Regions from separate parts of the Lentisalinibacter salinarum genome, predicted to be linked through region 1. Evidence: riboswitches for the same ligand, from Rfam matches in the RefSeq annotation. Region 1 holds a riboswitch; each other region holds the start of a gene.
What was found. Region 1 has a riboswitch for cyclic di-GMP ahead of ACJMKZ_RS13425 (hypothetical protein). Riboswitches for the same ligand answer to the same signal wherever they lie in the genome.
Positions count from the first base shown of each region.

Region 2: it holds a riboswitch for cyclic di-GMP, as region 1 does, so the genes downstream of both, ACJMKZ_RS05570 (hypothetical protein) here and ACJMKZ_RS13425 (hypothetical protein) in region 1, are expected to answer to the same signal.
Region 3: it holds a riboswitch for cyclic di-GMP, as region 1 does, so the genes downstream of both, ACJMKZ_RS12605 (putative Ig domain-containing protein) here and ACJMKZ_RS13425 (hypothetical protein) in region 1, are expected to answer to the same signal.

Region 1 is NZ_JAPDRH010000003.1:632,886-637,820, forward strand. Features, by position in the region: gene ACJMKZ_RS13425 (hypothetical protein) at 1-2,492, opposite strand, end outside; cyclic di-GMP riboswitch class I at 2,566-2,655, opposite strand; gene ACJMKZ_RS13430 (AgmX/PglI C-terminal domain-containing protein) at 2,686-4,089, opposite strand; gene ACJMKZ_RS13435 (ExbD/TolR family protein) at 4,114-4,620, opposite strand; gene ACJMKZ_RS13440 (ExbD/TolR family protein) at 4,617-4,935, opposite strand, start outside.
Region 2 is NZ_JAPDRH010000002.1:551,122-556,056, reverse strand. Features, by position in the region: gene ACJMKZ_RS05575 (LamG domain-containing protein) at 1-1,799, opposite strand, end outside; gene ACJMKZ_RS05570 (hypothetical protein) at 1,814-2,995, opposite strand; cyclic di-GMP riboswitch class I at 3,118-3,202, opposite strand; gene ACJMKZ_RS05565 (HzsA-related protein) at 3,896-4,935, shown strand, end outside.
Region 3 is NZ_JAPDRH010000003.1:442,919-447,853, forward strand. Features, by position in the region: gene ACJMKZ_RS12605 (putative Ig domain-containing protein) at 1-2,247, opposite strand, end outside; cyclic di-GMP riboswitch class I at 2,402-2,486, opposite strand; gene ACJMKZ_RS12610 (hypothetical protein) at 2,752-3,201, opposite strand; gene ACJMKZ_RS12615 (acyl-CoA thioesterase) at 3,310-3,798, opposite strand; gene ACJMKZ_RS12620 (acetyl-CoA hydrolase/transferase C-terminal domain-containing protein) at 3,795-4,935, opposite strand, start outside.

The DNA of each region.
Region 1 (4,935 bases):
TCGGCGGTATCCGGCAGCAGATCGGTCAGATAGACGTTCCAGGCCGTCGAGGTGCCGACGTTGTGCACATCCAGCGTGAAGACGCCGGTCTCGCCCGCGCGCAGGCGCAGCGGCCCGTATTTCTCCAGCGTGAGCTCGGGCTCGACGATGGTCATCGGGCCGCTGACGGCGCCATCGCCGGGTCGTTCGGTCGCCCCCTGCCCGTCGAGCTGGTTGTAGGTATAGGCCGCGGTGTTGGTGAACTCCAGGCCGGCGACGTTGGTCGGCGTGTCGCTGAGCGCCACCGTGATCTCGACCACCACCTGCTCGCCCGCGGGGATATCGATGCCGTTCGCCGGATCCTCGATGACCAGCGAGGTGGCGGTGCCCGTATTCTGCGGCGCCCACCCGGCCGGCCCGGACACCCGGGCGACACTCACGAACTCCAGGTCCGCGGCGGAAGCCGTCAGATCGTCCACGATGCGCACGTCATACAGCGGCGCGCTGTGCGGCGTGGTCGGCACCGTGAGCCGGTAACTGAAAGCCTCGCCGATGGCCGCGGTCGGCTGCGTGGTCGCCTTCGCTAGCGCCGGCGGCGGCTCGGCCTCGATCACCACCGTCGTCGGATCCTCGTCGCCGGGCACGTCCGGATCGGCCTGGCCGTTGACGGTGGGGTCGTCGCTGTCGGCGAGTTTCACGGCACCGATCAGCTCCGACTGGTTCGCGACCACGGTGCCGTCCAGTATGGCTTCGGCCAGGGTCACCTCGAACTCCACTACGAGCTCGCCGTCCGCCGGCAGATCGATATTGGTGACCACCAGCTGGCCGGTGCCGTTGGTGCCACCGAAGGGATCCGTCGCGGCGGTGGTGGCGCCGGCGGGCAGCGAGCCGGGCAGTACCTGCAGCGAGCCGGGCACGAACACCGGTGCCGCATTCAGCGAGCCGAGATCGTCGCGGATCGCGACGTCCTCGAGGGGGCCGTCGGTGGTCTGCAGCCGCAGCGTGTAGCGGAGCCGGTCGCCGGGCGCGGCGCTCTCCGCCGGATCCGCGCCGCTGGTGACGTTCGCCACGGTCTTCTCGAAGAAATAACCGTACAGCGCCGTGGTGACCGTGTGCGCGTCCTGGTGGTCCGCCGTGCCGACCGTCCCATTGGTCACGGGGCGCGCGAACTCCAGCCGGTCCGGGTTGCCGGCCGCTCCGTTGTACCACCGGGTGGCGCCGGCGACATTGGTGAGCTGGACGCCGTCGTCGGTGTCCGCGTCGAGCCGGCTGCGGTAGCGGATGATCAGATGCTCGTCCGGGCCGATCATGGCCGCCGGGGTAAGCATGTCGAGTGTGAGTTCGCAGCGCGGGCTGCCCTGCCAGACCAGATCGAAGTCCACGCCCGGCGTCAGCGGACCCTTGCCCGGCACCGGCGTGACGCCGTCCGCGGCATACACCTGCGCGTCCAGGATCTCCGGCTGGATGTCGCACATGCCGCCCTGGGGTCCGTCGGGCAGCCGGTCCACCAGCGCCACGTCCCAGGCCTCGCCCAGTCCCGTGTTGTGCACGTCGATGGCGAACTCGCCCCACTGGCCGAGGTTCAGCGTCCGGCCGAGGGTCGCCGGCCCGGTCTTGGTGACCACGATATCGGGACCGGCAATGGTCAGCGGATCGGAGATGCCCCACTCGCCCGGCAGCGGCTCGTAGAAGATGCCGTCGATCAGCCGTCCGAAATCCCACTTGGCGGTGTTCACGAACTGGGTGCCGATCGCGTTCGCCGGCGAGTCCTCCAGCACCACGGTCAGCTCGATCACGATCTGCTCGTTCGACGGGATGATCGGGAAGTTGTCGAAGGTGAGCACGCCGCCGTCGTTGTCGAAGGTGTGTGCCACCGGCAGTCCCGTGCTCTCCCAGTAGGCCGTGTGGCTCACGTAGGTGAGATCGACCCCGGTCGCGTTCAGGTCGTCGATCAGGGTGACGCCGTGTAGGTCGTTCAGGGATCCGAATTCGTCGATGACCGTGCCGGTGCCGGCGTCGAACAGCACCGGCATCGTCAGCGTGTAGGTGAACGGCACGCCGATCGACGCCGTCGTCGTGCCCGGCGGGTTGTCCTTCTCGATCTTCTCGACCGGGATCAGCAGGTTCTGGCAGCCCTCCTGGATGGAGCTGGAGGAGCCGTTGACGAACCAGATGCGATGGCCCGCGACGCTGTTGCAGGCCATCTCGCCGGTATGGACGACGTTGTCGAAGACGATCAGCCAGCGCTCGTCCGTCTGGCCCGGCTGGGTCAGGAAGCTGAAGTTGGTGTCCAGCGGATTGGACGCCGGGAAGTTCCGGATGGTGCAGTTGCGGTCGATCTGGATCTGGGCGGGCGCGACGTCGCCGGCGAAGCCGTCGATGGTGCCGTTCGGGAACTCCGAGCAGTCCACGGCCCAGGACGGCGCGGCGGCCAGCACGAGCACGGCGAAGGCCAGCAGCCGGAGTACCGTCCGGGCGCTTGCCGATGTGTTGGATGTTCTGCTGCTCGCCATGTGGTGCCTGTTCCACCGGCGGCGATCGCGTTGCCTGAGAGGCCTGGACCCTGGCGTGATCCCGGGTCCGGATTCGGGCGGTCCCGCTGTCATGGAGCCGTCGGGGCTCTGTAGACCGGAGACTTTGCGTCGCCACCTTTCGGTGGTTTTGCCTTTGTCAGAATCTCTTCTTTGTCGGTTACTCGTCGTTCGTTCAGGTAGTCGCCGGGAGGAAATCGATCGGGTAGATGATCGTCATCGCCGCGATGTCCTCCTTGGCGCCGAAATCGAAACCGCTCACCCTGGCCACGATCTGGTCGGCCAGGTCCGGCGCGCCCATGTCACTGGAGTGGAGGCGGCACATCGAGACGCTGCCGTCGGGTTCGATGGTGAGCTTCAGCACGAGCTGGCCGCGCAGCGTCGGGTCGCGCCGCAGCTCCCGGTTGTACAGGCGGTACAGCGCCGCCTTGTAGCGGTCGAACACGATCTGGATCTCTTCGTCCGTGCGCCCGGCCGACGGCCCGCCGGCCCGCGGCCGGTCCGCGGAGCCGTCGCCGCCGATGGAAGTCGCGACCTGCGTGACGCGGACGCCCTCGATGCCCTGGCCGCCGGCGCCCCCGCCGACGTCCCGACTGACGCTCGCCAGATTGATGCCGCCGCTCGACCCGGGCGCGTCGGTCGTGACCATGGCCCGCGTCGGGCGGCCCACAGCGGACTCGCCGCGGTTGCCGACCCGCGCGCTTGCGCCGAGATCGGCCGACGGTCCGGAACGCGCCCGCTGCGCGAAGCTCTCCCGGAAAGCGAGGATGCCCTTCGAGCGGACCTCCTGCTTCGGCGCGGACTGCTCCGCCACTTTAGCGGGTTCGGTAATCTCGGGCATCTCCTCGGGCGGCGATTCCTCCACCACCTGCTCCTCCGGCTCGGGCGGCTCCTCGATCACCGGCTCCGGCTCCGTCTCCACCGTACGCGCCGGCGGCGGCGGCTCGGGCTGGATGAGTCTGGCCACACGCTCGGGGACCTCGATCAGCTCCTCGTGCTCGGGGATGGGCAGATCGATCATGCGCAGGACCAGCGCCACCAGTACGCTCGCAGCCACCGTGGCGGCCAGCGACTGGCGGAAACGCCGGTCCTCTTCCACGCCCCGCGTCCAGGGCATGATCATGCGGCGGAACGGCAGCGGCGAGGGGTCGCGTTCCAGCACCCACTCGTTCAGCTTGCGCTCCTGCTCGTCCCGAAGGTCGTGCAATTCGGCCTGCAGATACTCGAGCACGTCGTCGCGCTCCTCGAGTTCCCGCGCCAGCTGGTCGCGCCGCTCCTCTATGCCGGCCACACGATCGCAGAACGCCGTGGCCTGCCTGCGGACCTCGGCCAGGTGCGTGCTGCGGGCGTCGGCCGGCAGCGTATCGCGCCAGAAAAGGTCCGCTGCACCGAGGCGCTCCAGCTGCTCCAGCGAGCCGGTGACCGCATCGAGGAGTTCGTATTTCTCGCGCTCGCCCGCGAGGGACTGCAATTCCCCGCTGGCGGCGCGCAGCAGCTCCTCCAGATCACCGAGCTTCTGCTGCTCGGCATCGATCTGGTCCAGGAGCGCCTGTTCTTCCCAGGTTTTCTCGAGACTCACTGCATCACCCCGATGAAGCCGCGGCTAGGTGGCGGCGCTGTCGGCGGGCTTCTGTACGACGGCCAGCGACACCTGGCCGTAACCCTCGCCCGTGCACGTCGTCATGATCCGCTTGATCACGGTGAACGGGACCGATTTGTCGGCCAGGATCGTGACCTCCTGGCTCTTCGCGACGGAGCGCGTCTTCGGCCCCACCACGCGCTGACTGATCTCCTCCAGCCGCGCCGTGATGGGCTCGATGGTCGCCGTCTCCGACGCCAGGATCTCGCTGACCCGGATGACCGCCCGCCCCTGGACGAGCACCTCGTCGGGGCTCACGAAGATCACGACCGTCTCCCGCGGCTTCTCCTCCACCATGGACTCGGGCAGCGTGACCTGCTTCGGCGCTTCCATGACCTCCACGGATCCCGAATTCACCAGCAGGAAGAAGACGAGGATGGTGAACACGTCCATCAGCGACGTGAGGTTCATCTTCGTCACCTTCGTCCGGTTGCGCGTCATCCGCTTCAGACGTCGGGTGTTCGTCATCATGGCGCCTCTCCTACCGAGATCTCCGGGAACAGGGCCACCAGCTGGATCTCCCCGCTCTCCTCGGCCTCCATCGGCCGGCTTCTGACCACGTCCATCACCTGGATCAGGTAGTCATAGGGTATGAACGGCTCGAGCAGGACCGAGGCGGCGTTCTCGCTGCGGTACTGCCGCTTCAGGGAGACCACGTGCTCGGACAGCGTCTCGAAGTCGTACTCCTCCTCGACCTTCGGGATGGCGGCGATGACCGACCGTCCGTTGGTGAGCTCGAAACCGCTCTCGCGCACGATCACCTCCAGGCGGAAGTTTGGCTCTGTC
Region 2 (4,935 bases), on a different contig from region 1:
GCGTCGCTCGACAGTGTCGTGGAGACCGTCTTGTAGGCCTGTCCCGCGACGGGCTCGCCGCCGTTCAGGCCGATGCGCATGCCTTCCAGTGCGATGCCGCTCCAGGTGGCCGTATCGTCCAGACTGATGAAGTGGGGCTTGGTGAACAGATACGAGTAGCTGTCGAACTGCGCCACTTCGAACAGGACGTAGGCCTCGGGAACGTCGATCAGGTGGCTCACGCCGAACAGCAGGAAGAATTTCTCGCCGACGCCGACGTCGAAGTTCTGCACGATCTGCTCCGGCGTCAGCGTCCGGTTGTGGATGGCCACCATGCGGAACGTACCGGCGAACTGCCGGTCGCCCGACACCTCGTTGCCGAGGACGAAGGCGAAGGTGTCGTCCCAGTCGGCGATGCTGCCGCCCGTGCCGAGCGGGTCCATGTCGTCGGTGGGCACGCCGTTCACGTAGATGCTGCGGCCCTCCACCGGGTCGAAGTTTGCGACGACGTGCTGCAGGGTCGCCTGCAGGTCCTCGTCGGCGGCGGAGGTGGTCAGCACCGGGTCACCGTTGCCGTCGGTGGCATCCGAGCGGTTGAAGAAGTCGTAGCTGTACAGGGTCTGGCCGAGCGTGAAGTTGCGCGCGGTGGTGCCGGCGGAATAGCTGACGATCCGGGACTCCTCCTGGACGACGTTGGCGGGCACCACCCAGGCCTCGATCGCGTACTCGCCGGTGCCCTTTATCAGGTCGTGCAGCTTGCGGCTCGCCGTGGTCGTACCCTGGGCCTTGCCCTCGCGCAGCGCGATGCCCCAGCCGCCGACCCAGTTGTAGGCGCCGCTGATGGTGAGGTTCAGCGCCGGCTCGACGCCGCTGGTGTCGAAAGCGGTGTCGCCCTGGCCGGTCTTGAACTCCCACAGCGCGATCACGTTGCGCTCGTAGCGATTGCCGCCGGAGGCGACGATGCCGTCGGTCAGTGCCAGCGCGCGGCTGAGAACGAAATCGGGGTCGACCTCGGTGGGCATCACCTGATTGGCGAAAGCCTCCACGGCCGACTGCATCTGCGCCGCGTTCGCTGCGCAGTCGCTCCAGCAGTTGTGGAACTCGCTCGCCAGGCGCACGACGAAGCGCGAGGCCGCTGGGTCGTCCAGATTGATTTTCGACTTCGCGGCATCGTAGGCGGCCGCCACGTCGGCCTCAGCGAAGAACGGCGACTGCGACGTGGCCGCGGCGCTGGTGTGGCAGCCGGCGCAGTACTCGGTGAGGACGGGGTGCACGGTCTGCCCGAACAGCGCGCCGGCGTCGTCCGGGAAGCTCTTGCTGGCGCCGGGCTGCTTCTCCACCGGTGCTTCCAGCTCGATGTTCTTGCCGCCGCCCGCGGCGTCGCCGGCCCAGTTGCCGATCCAGGTCGTCAGGATCTCGCCGCAGACTGCGTCGCTGGATTCCCAGCAGTTATGGCCGCCTGCCACCTTCGTCACCATGCGGGAGTCGGCCGGCGAGGTCAGATCGACGATGGCGTTCGCCTCCTCGTAGGCCAGGTTGACGTCGTCGGTGCGGGCGAAGGTGGGCGCCTGGCCGCCAGTGCCGTGACAGGCGCCGCAGCGGTTGTCCGGACGCACGTTGTCCCAGACCTCGATCTTGAACGACTGCACATCGTCGGTGGCGGGCGCCGGGCCCGTGTAGTCGGGCGACGGCGTGACGCTCGTCACCGGATTCTCCTCGACGTCGGCGCCGCTGGAGCAGCCGGCCAGCGCGGCGGCGGCTGCGAGAGCGACGACGAGGCGAGCGCGGGCGGGCAGAGAGACCCTGTTGTTTCTATCCATGATTGCCGACCTCCTCATTCGCCCATGCAGTGCACGGCGGTCTCGGCGAACACCGTCTTCATGCGGTACTGATCGGCGCGGAATACGCCGGTGATCCTGTCGAGGGCCGCCCGGTCGGCCGCATCCTGTGGCAGGCGGAAGCACACGGCCTCGAACACCTTCTTCACCTGACATTCGGCGAAGACGTCGCTCGCGCCGAACTCCTGGCCGAGGGACTTGGCGCCGTTGCCGCTGCCCGGCAGCGACGGATCCCAGCCGAGGCTGGCATTGCGCCCCTCCCGCCAGTAGTTGTCCCAGCGGTCGTCGGGCGTGCGGAAGCCGAACGGGAAGTTGGCATCGTTATTGAAGTACTTGGGATGCACCTGACCCTCGGTGTACTCGATGCGGCCGGTGTCCGGGTCGAAGTCGTAGTAGGCGTAGGCCTGCGCCAGCGGATCCATGCCCGCGTGGCATTCCACGCAGTTGTTCAGGAAGACGCGGCTGTCGCCGCCCGGGCTGCGCGAGACGTCCTGGCGGATGCGGTCCGGCGAGCGCGAGCCGTCCTTGACCTGCTCCAGGTCGTTGCACATGTGATTCATCAGCGTGAAACGGAACATCGCCCGGTTGGTGCCGGCGATGAAGAAGGCCTCGGCGGCGGCGCGGCTGGTGACCACGCCGGCGGTGGCGGAGGCCGGCAGCTCCGTGACCGCGGACTGGCTGGTCTGCACCAGCGTGGTCTTCAGATCGATGCCCTGTTCCTCCATGGCCTCGTAATGGGCGTTGTCGGACATGGAGTAGGGAGGCAGCCCGAGACCGCTGTCGCCGACGTAGAGGATGTCGGCGGAGAGCACGGTATTGAACGGCACGTCGTCGCGGATCATGCCGATGACCGTGGCGGTGTAGTCGTTCAGCGGCGCGAACACCGTCTGCTCCCGGTTCGTCCAGGGCGTCACGAAGTTCTTCAGCGTCACGTTGTAGAAGGCGCTGTTCTCCATGGCCGTCTCCGCGGCCGCGATGGGGTTGCCGGCGAGAATGTCGGCTTCCATGTCGGCCAGCACCTGCTCGGTGGGGGGCACGCCCGCGAGACGGTCGTGGAGCCGTTTCGCCTGTTCCCGCGGACCCGCTTCGGCCGTGGCGACCAGCGCGAGCGCGAGGCAGGCGATGGCGAGTAGGGCGCGGCGCGGAAGCGCGTGCGCGAACTGCTTCTGTACGTTCATGGGTACGTTCATGACGATCCTGCTCATACGTTTCCGTCTTCCCTTACTGCCAGGGGGCGAAGACCGTCGGGAGCGGAGGACGTGTCCGCGCGGACCATCCGTGCTGATCGTCAGCTTTCACTCGTGGCAGCTTCGCCGTCCTGGACGTGAGTCCGTAGACCGCTGGCTTTGCGTCCCCGCCTTTCGACGGGTTTGCCCTTTTCAGAAGCCCTGCGTGCGCATCGCGCTATTCAAAGCGTCCGATGCTCGCAGATCGCCGACAGGGCCACCGTGACTCCATTCACAAGTCCCGTGGTCTCCCGGGACTCCCGCCACGCGTGCTCCCCCGCGGCCGGCTACTGTTGCGGGCAGACGGTTGCAAGCCGCGTGCCAGATCACGACTCGGGTCACAGGAAAAGCCGTTTCGAATACAGAACAACGGGTTGCGTTTGATCGGGGCGGCGGCGCCGGGCCGGCATATGTCAACCACTTGTCGGCGGAAATCGACACTTTGTCGGCGACCGGAGGACAACCCCCTGATTCGGCGGGCGTTTCGGCTTGTCGCGAATCCACGACAACGTGCGTCCGGGTGACGGCCCTCGCGTCACCTCGCAGCCGATATTACGAGGCCATCGGTGCGCTTTCTCTGTCGGCGAATTTCCACATTACGCGCGTCCCGGAACGCTCCCTATACTGCGCCGCTCGTTATTCATCAGAGCCGCCAGGACGTGCGCGCGACGAACTCCATGGATTTGTGATCTTGTTAACAGAATGCAGTGAGGCCCCTCTCCACCATTGGTCACGGCTGGTCGCGAGCCTTCCAGCCGCGTGTCGGAAGACCGGCGGTGCAGGGCGCCTGCAGCATTCCCGCAGTGATCGCAGGAGTGCGTCGCGTGACGGCTGCAGGAAAGAGGATGTCCCATGAACAGCACGATGCAGACAGTTACCCGGAGGACGCCGGCAAGGGCGGCTCTCGTCGCCGTCGCCTGCACGCTGGTGGCCGCCGCGGGCTGCGGCGGCGGCGGCAGCGGCGAAGGCCGCATCGGCTTCGGCAGCGGGCAGGATCCCGACCCCGTCGTACTCGACTTCCCCATCGCCTACGTGAAGCGGCCGGTCCCGGTCGACGACAACGGTGACCCGACCGACTTCGACGTGCGCGAGCCGGTGACCTTCGACATCGGCGCCGATCTGTACGTGCGCGACCGCGCCTCGCCCAGCACAGCGGACGTCAACGTCACCGGGGAGATCACCGAAGGCCTGGGCGACGTCCGCGACCTGGAGATATCGCGCGACGGCACGAAGGTGCTGTTCGCGATGCGGGCGCAGTTCATCGAGGGCGCCGACGAGGAGGATCAGCCGACCTGGAACGTGTGGGAGTACGACATCCCGGGCGAGACGCTGCGGCGGATCATCGCCTCGGACATCGTCGCGGAGTCGGGCCACGACCTCGCGCCTGCGTACCTTCCCGACGGGCGCATCATCTTCTCCTCCACGCGCCAGCGCCAGTCCGGCGCCGTGCTGCTGGACGAAGGCAAGCCTCAGTTCGCGGCCCTCGACGAGGACCGCAACGTGCCGGCGCTGGTGCTGCACGTCATGAACGCGGACGGCACCGAGATCCGGCAGGTCAGTTTCAATCAGAGTCACGATCTGGATCCGGCGGTGCTCTCCAACGGCCAGGTGGTGTTCAGCCGCTGGGACAACGCGCCGGGCAACGACGGCATCCATCTCTACCGCATGAACCCTGATGGAGCCGCGCTCGAACTGCTGTACGGCGCCAACAGCCACGACACCGGCAGCGGCGGCGAGCCCGTGCAGTTCCTGCGCCCCCGCGAGCTGCCGAACGGCAACGTCATGGCCCTGCTGCGCCCCTTCGACGGCGCCGGGGGCGGCGGCGACATCATCGAGATCGACGTCGCCAATTACATCGAGAACACCCAGCCGAACCGGGACAACATCGGCGT
Region 3 (4,935 bases), 190 kb from region 1:
GGCCTGACCGTCGCTCACGCTGATGACGATGTCGGCGTAGGTGCCGACGTCCCCGGCCTGCGGCGTGCCCGACAGGCGGCCGGTAGCGGCATCGAACGCCGCCCACGCCGGCTTGTTCGTGATCGAGAAGCTGAGGCTGTCGCCGTCCGGATCGGTGGCGCTCGGCGTGAAGCTGTACTGTGTGCCCTCCGTCACCGCCTTCGCCGGGCTGCCGGAGATCACAGGCGCCGAGTTGGTGGCCATGGCCTGCACCGTGATCGTAAAGGCCGGCAGCGACGCCGAGTCCTGGCCGTCGCTGACGCTGATCGCGATATTGCCGTAGGTGCCCGAGTCACCAGTGGCCGGCGTGCCCGCGAGACGGCCGGTCGACGTGTCGAAAGACGCCCAGGACGGCATGTTGGCGATATCGAACACGAGCGCGTCGCCGTCCGCATCGCTCGCGCTCGGCGTGAACTCGTAGGCCGTCCCCTCGTCCACCGACGTGGCGGGGCTGCCGGAGATCACAGGCGCACTATTGCTCACGACCGCACGCACCTCGATGGCGAACGGCCCCAATGCGGCCTGGGCCTCTCCGTCCGTGACGGTAATGGTGATGTCCCCATAGACACCGGCGTCGCCCGGGGCGGGCGTGCCGAAGAGCCGACCGGTGGCGGTATCGAAACTGGACCACGCCGGCATATTCACGATATCGAAGGTCAGCGAATCGCCGTCCGCATCGCTCGCGCTCGGCATGAAGCTGTAGGATGCGCCTTCGCTGACCGTTGCGGGCGGGCTGCCGCCGATGGTCGGCGCCGAGTTGGTCACCAGTTGCCGTACCTCCACCGTGAACGGACCCAGCGAGGCCGTCGCTTCGCCGTCGCTGACCGTGACGGTGATATCGGAATAGGAACCCGCGTCACCGGCGCCGGGCGTTCCGAACAGCTCGCCGGTACCGGCGTCGAAACTCGCCCAGGCCGGACGGTTGGCGATCTCGAAAATGAGGGCATCACCATCGGGATCGGACACGGTCGGTGCGAAACTGTAGCGCTCGCCTTCCGTAACGACCGTCGGCGGGTCGCCACTGATCGTCGGCGGGCTGTTCGTCGACGGCGTGTCGCCGTCGTTCCGTGTGGTGCCGTTCACGGTATCCAGCTCGTCCTGGCTGCCGTCGGCCACGGCGATGATCGTGTTGTCGAGTAACTCCACCGACTCACGGGGCACGATGCCCTCGATCTGTTTCGGCGAGATGCCGGAGTCGAAACCGGAGAGCACCGCCTCGAGATCGTCGAATTCCGGCGCGGGCATCACGGCCTTGGCCGCCGCCAGGCCGATCCGGACCTGCTCCAGCGCTGCGGCGCTCACGGGCACCTCCGCCGTGGTGGCGCCCGCGGCATCGGGCATCACCTGTCGGATGGAATCGTCCATCGGTCCCATGGCGTCGACGCCGTTGACCTGCAGACGGTTGGCGATCGCCTCCAGCAACGTCTGCGTCGCGGCCACCGTCGCCACGGCAGCGATGCGCGCATCCGCCTTCGCGCCGCCGGCGCCGTCGAGCTTCCCGTCGGTGAGATCGGACGCGATCGCCGCCACGACGGCGTCGCCGTCCACCTGGCGGCCCACGGCGACGAGCGAGTCCCGGGTGCGCCGGATAGTCTCGCCCAGCGTCTCGGAAGCCTTCACCATCTCCGCGATGGTGGCAGCGTCCAGTGCCTGGGTCATGACCGGTTCTCCGGTCAGAGTGACGAGACCGCTGTTCAGCTTCGTCGTCACGCGGTTCAGCGCGATGGCGAGGTTCTCTTTCGTCAGACCGCCCGGCAGTTCGGCTGCGAGTTCCGCCGCGAGCGTGCTGAACGGGTTCAGATTCGACACGGTCTTCTTGCCCGGCTCGAGCGCCACGCTCTTCAGCACGAAATCCGGCGCGAGTCCGGTCACCAGGTCGGTACCGCCCTGCGCGTCGATGGACAGCGGATAGTGCTTGCCCTTCGTGCGTACGGTGATGTTGTAGCCCGCGCTGGCATCGCTGGTCATGCCGCCGAGTTCGGTACCGTCCGCGGCGACAATGCGAACGGCCGCGCCGATGATGGGCCCGTCACCCACGCTGCCCGACAGTTCGTGATCGCGCAGGATCTCGCCGGTGGCGCCACCGGGATCGTTCGCAATGGGCTGCTCCGCCACTTCCTCTTCCATGAGACAGCCGCTCAGCGCGAGCGACATCACGGGAAGAATCAGCAGCCTGTTCAGTATTGCTGGCGCGGAATATAGGCGCATAACGGCACTCCTGCCTGTGACGGGCGGGCTATCCGATCAAAAGACGCAGCTTCAGGCTGCGGGGTAATGTCGAATCGAAACGCTGCCGGGGGTCGGCGAACGAGCGCTCTTGTTGTTGGGACGCCGGCATGAGGCCGGTGAGCGCCCTGTTCCTGTTGGCAACCCCGCTGTCTTAGGCTCTCGCCCGTAGACCGGTGGCTTTGCGTCCCGACCTTTCGATCGGTTTGCCCTTTTCAACTAACTCGATTCTCTGTCGTCAGCAGACCTCGTTGTTCGAGACTGTCTGTTGAGGACGAACTTTAGCACCAGTTATGTGGAGCACAACATGTCTCAAAACGCCGACACGTAGATGCCGAAATGCGCTGCGGCGAGTCGCGGTGAATTATGTCGTCTGCGTTTGTGCGCGTCGGTACGAAGCGCGGCGGGAGGAGTATTTTCCATAACAAAAAAAGAAAGGCCCCGCGCGGAGGCGGAGCCTTTGCTCTGCAGAGTTGCGCAGCGATCCTACTTCATGGTGATCTCGCGCATGAGGTACGCGCCGGTGATTTCGCGCATCGCCGGATAATTCTGTACGAGTTGCTCGGAACGCTCTTCCTGCTCCTCGCTCCACTTCGCCATGAACGCGTCATAGCGTTCCTTCGACGGCGCAAGATCCGCGGTCTCCGCGAACTTGATCACCAGAAGTAGATTGAAATCCCCGCTCGCCGCGAGCTGGCTCGAGTAGATGGCGTAGTCCTCGATATGACCGAGCTCCTTAGCGAGGTCGTTGGCGGCCACCCAAGTGTCCCGGATCCCTTCCAGGTAGGCATCCATCATGTTCGGCTTCACCTTGATCGCCGAGATCTGATAGACGGAGTCGCTGATATCGTAGTCTTTCCAGGGCTCCAGTTCGGCCATCGCCGAGGACGAAAAGGCCAGCAGAACGGCGATTGCCGACAGTCGGATAATGCGCATGATTCTCTCCCTTGTTTCTTCGTTGTTGCGCTTGTCGTCCGGTCCGCGACTGCAGGCCGGATGCGCAGAGAATAGCACGGTCGGAAAAATCGTTGGCAGGACGCACCGCTAGATCGACCGCAGACTGTCCCGTGTACGCAGCCGCGCGTCGCGACGCACCTGCGCCGAACGGTAGCGGCGTTTCTCGTCGTCGGTCTCCGGCAGCACGTCGGGCACGGCCGTGGGCCGGCCCGCCTCGTCGAGACCGACGAAGGTAAGGTACGCGGAGACGACGTGCCGGACCTCGCCGCTGCGGCTGTTCTCGGCCACGACGCGCACGCCGATTTCCATCGAGGTATTCCAGGCACGATTGACGGAGGCCTTCACCAGCAGCGTCTCGCCGGTGCGCGCAGGAGACAGGAAGTTGAGGCTGTCCACCGCGGCGGTGACGCAGGTGGTGCCGCTGTGGCGCTCCGCCACGATGAGGGCCGTGCGGTCGCACAGGGCCATCACCAGCCCGCCGAATACCGTCTGCTCCGCATTCAGGTCGTTGGGAAATATCTTGTAGACGTTCTGCTCGACGGCGGAATGCGAAGGTGCTCGACCGGGCATGCTCATGGTCTCTCCCTCTTCGATCTGTCCAGTGCCAGGACGACGAGACGCCGCATTATCCGTTGCCCGAGACCTTCGGGTGATCCCAGTTCCAGCCGTTCCAGGTGATCCTCGTACCGGCGAGAGTCGTCGGAGCGGCCGGAGCCCATCGCCGCGAGCGTCATGCGCAGCCGATCCGGCAGCCGGGCGGTGGCGCCCTCGAGCCACGTGAGCGCCCCGGCGAGTTCCTGCTCGACGGTCGTCAGGTCGGTGCCATGGGGATAAGCCGGAAAATACGGCGCCACGTCGGGAGCGTCGAAGATCGATTGGAGCGCTTCGGGTGTATTCAGCCGGGCATCGGCGGAAACCGCGTGATCGGCCGGCACCTTGCCCGCCGTTCTTGCGGACGACAGCAACTCGTCCTGGAACGCGGAATCCGCGATGTCCAGCATCCGGGCGATCACCTCCCGGTCGGGTCGGCCGCGGGTCGCGGCGATCCCGTATTCGCTGACGAACACGTCCCGGTAATGACGCGGCACCGTCGCATGAGGGTAAGACCAGCGGATGTTGGACTGCGGCCTGCCGTCGTGCAGGCGCCGCGCGCGCAGCATGAGTACGGAGAGTCCGTCCGGCAGCGCCTGGGCCATACTGACGAAGTCGAACTGCCCGCCTACGCCGCTCACCACACGCCCCCCCTCGAGTCCGTCGGATACGGCGGCTCCCAGCAGGGTGGCCATCATGGTCTCGTTGATGAAGCGGGCGTCCCGGCGCTGGCGCCGCTTTCGTTCCTCGTCACCGTACAGCGTGTTCACCCGGGAGATGCCGGTCATGTTGATGAGGCGGCGCCGGTCCTCCGGCAACTGCCGCAGTGCCTCGTAGAATGCCGAGGAGCCGAGGAAGAAACCGCCATGCAACACGGTCTCGTCCCCGGCGTCCGCGGGTCGTCGCAGGATGTCCCGCTCGAACAGCGAGTAGAGGGCGTCGCTCATCAGCTCGCTGGATCCGTACAGCCCCTCGCGGAACCGTCCCGTCTCGATCGGCAGTGCGGCGCGCCGGGGCGATGCGCTGCCGCCGGGCAGCCTATCCAGCACGGCACGGAACAGGTCCGGCTGCTCGTTGCGCAGCGCCAGGCAATGGGCCACCGCATCGCTCAGCGAGCCGATG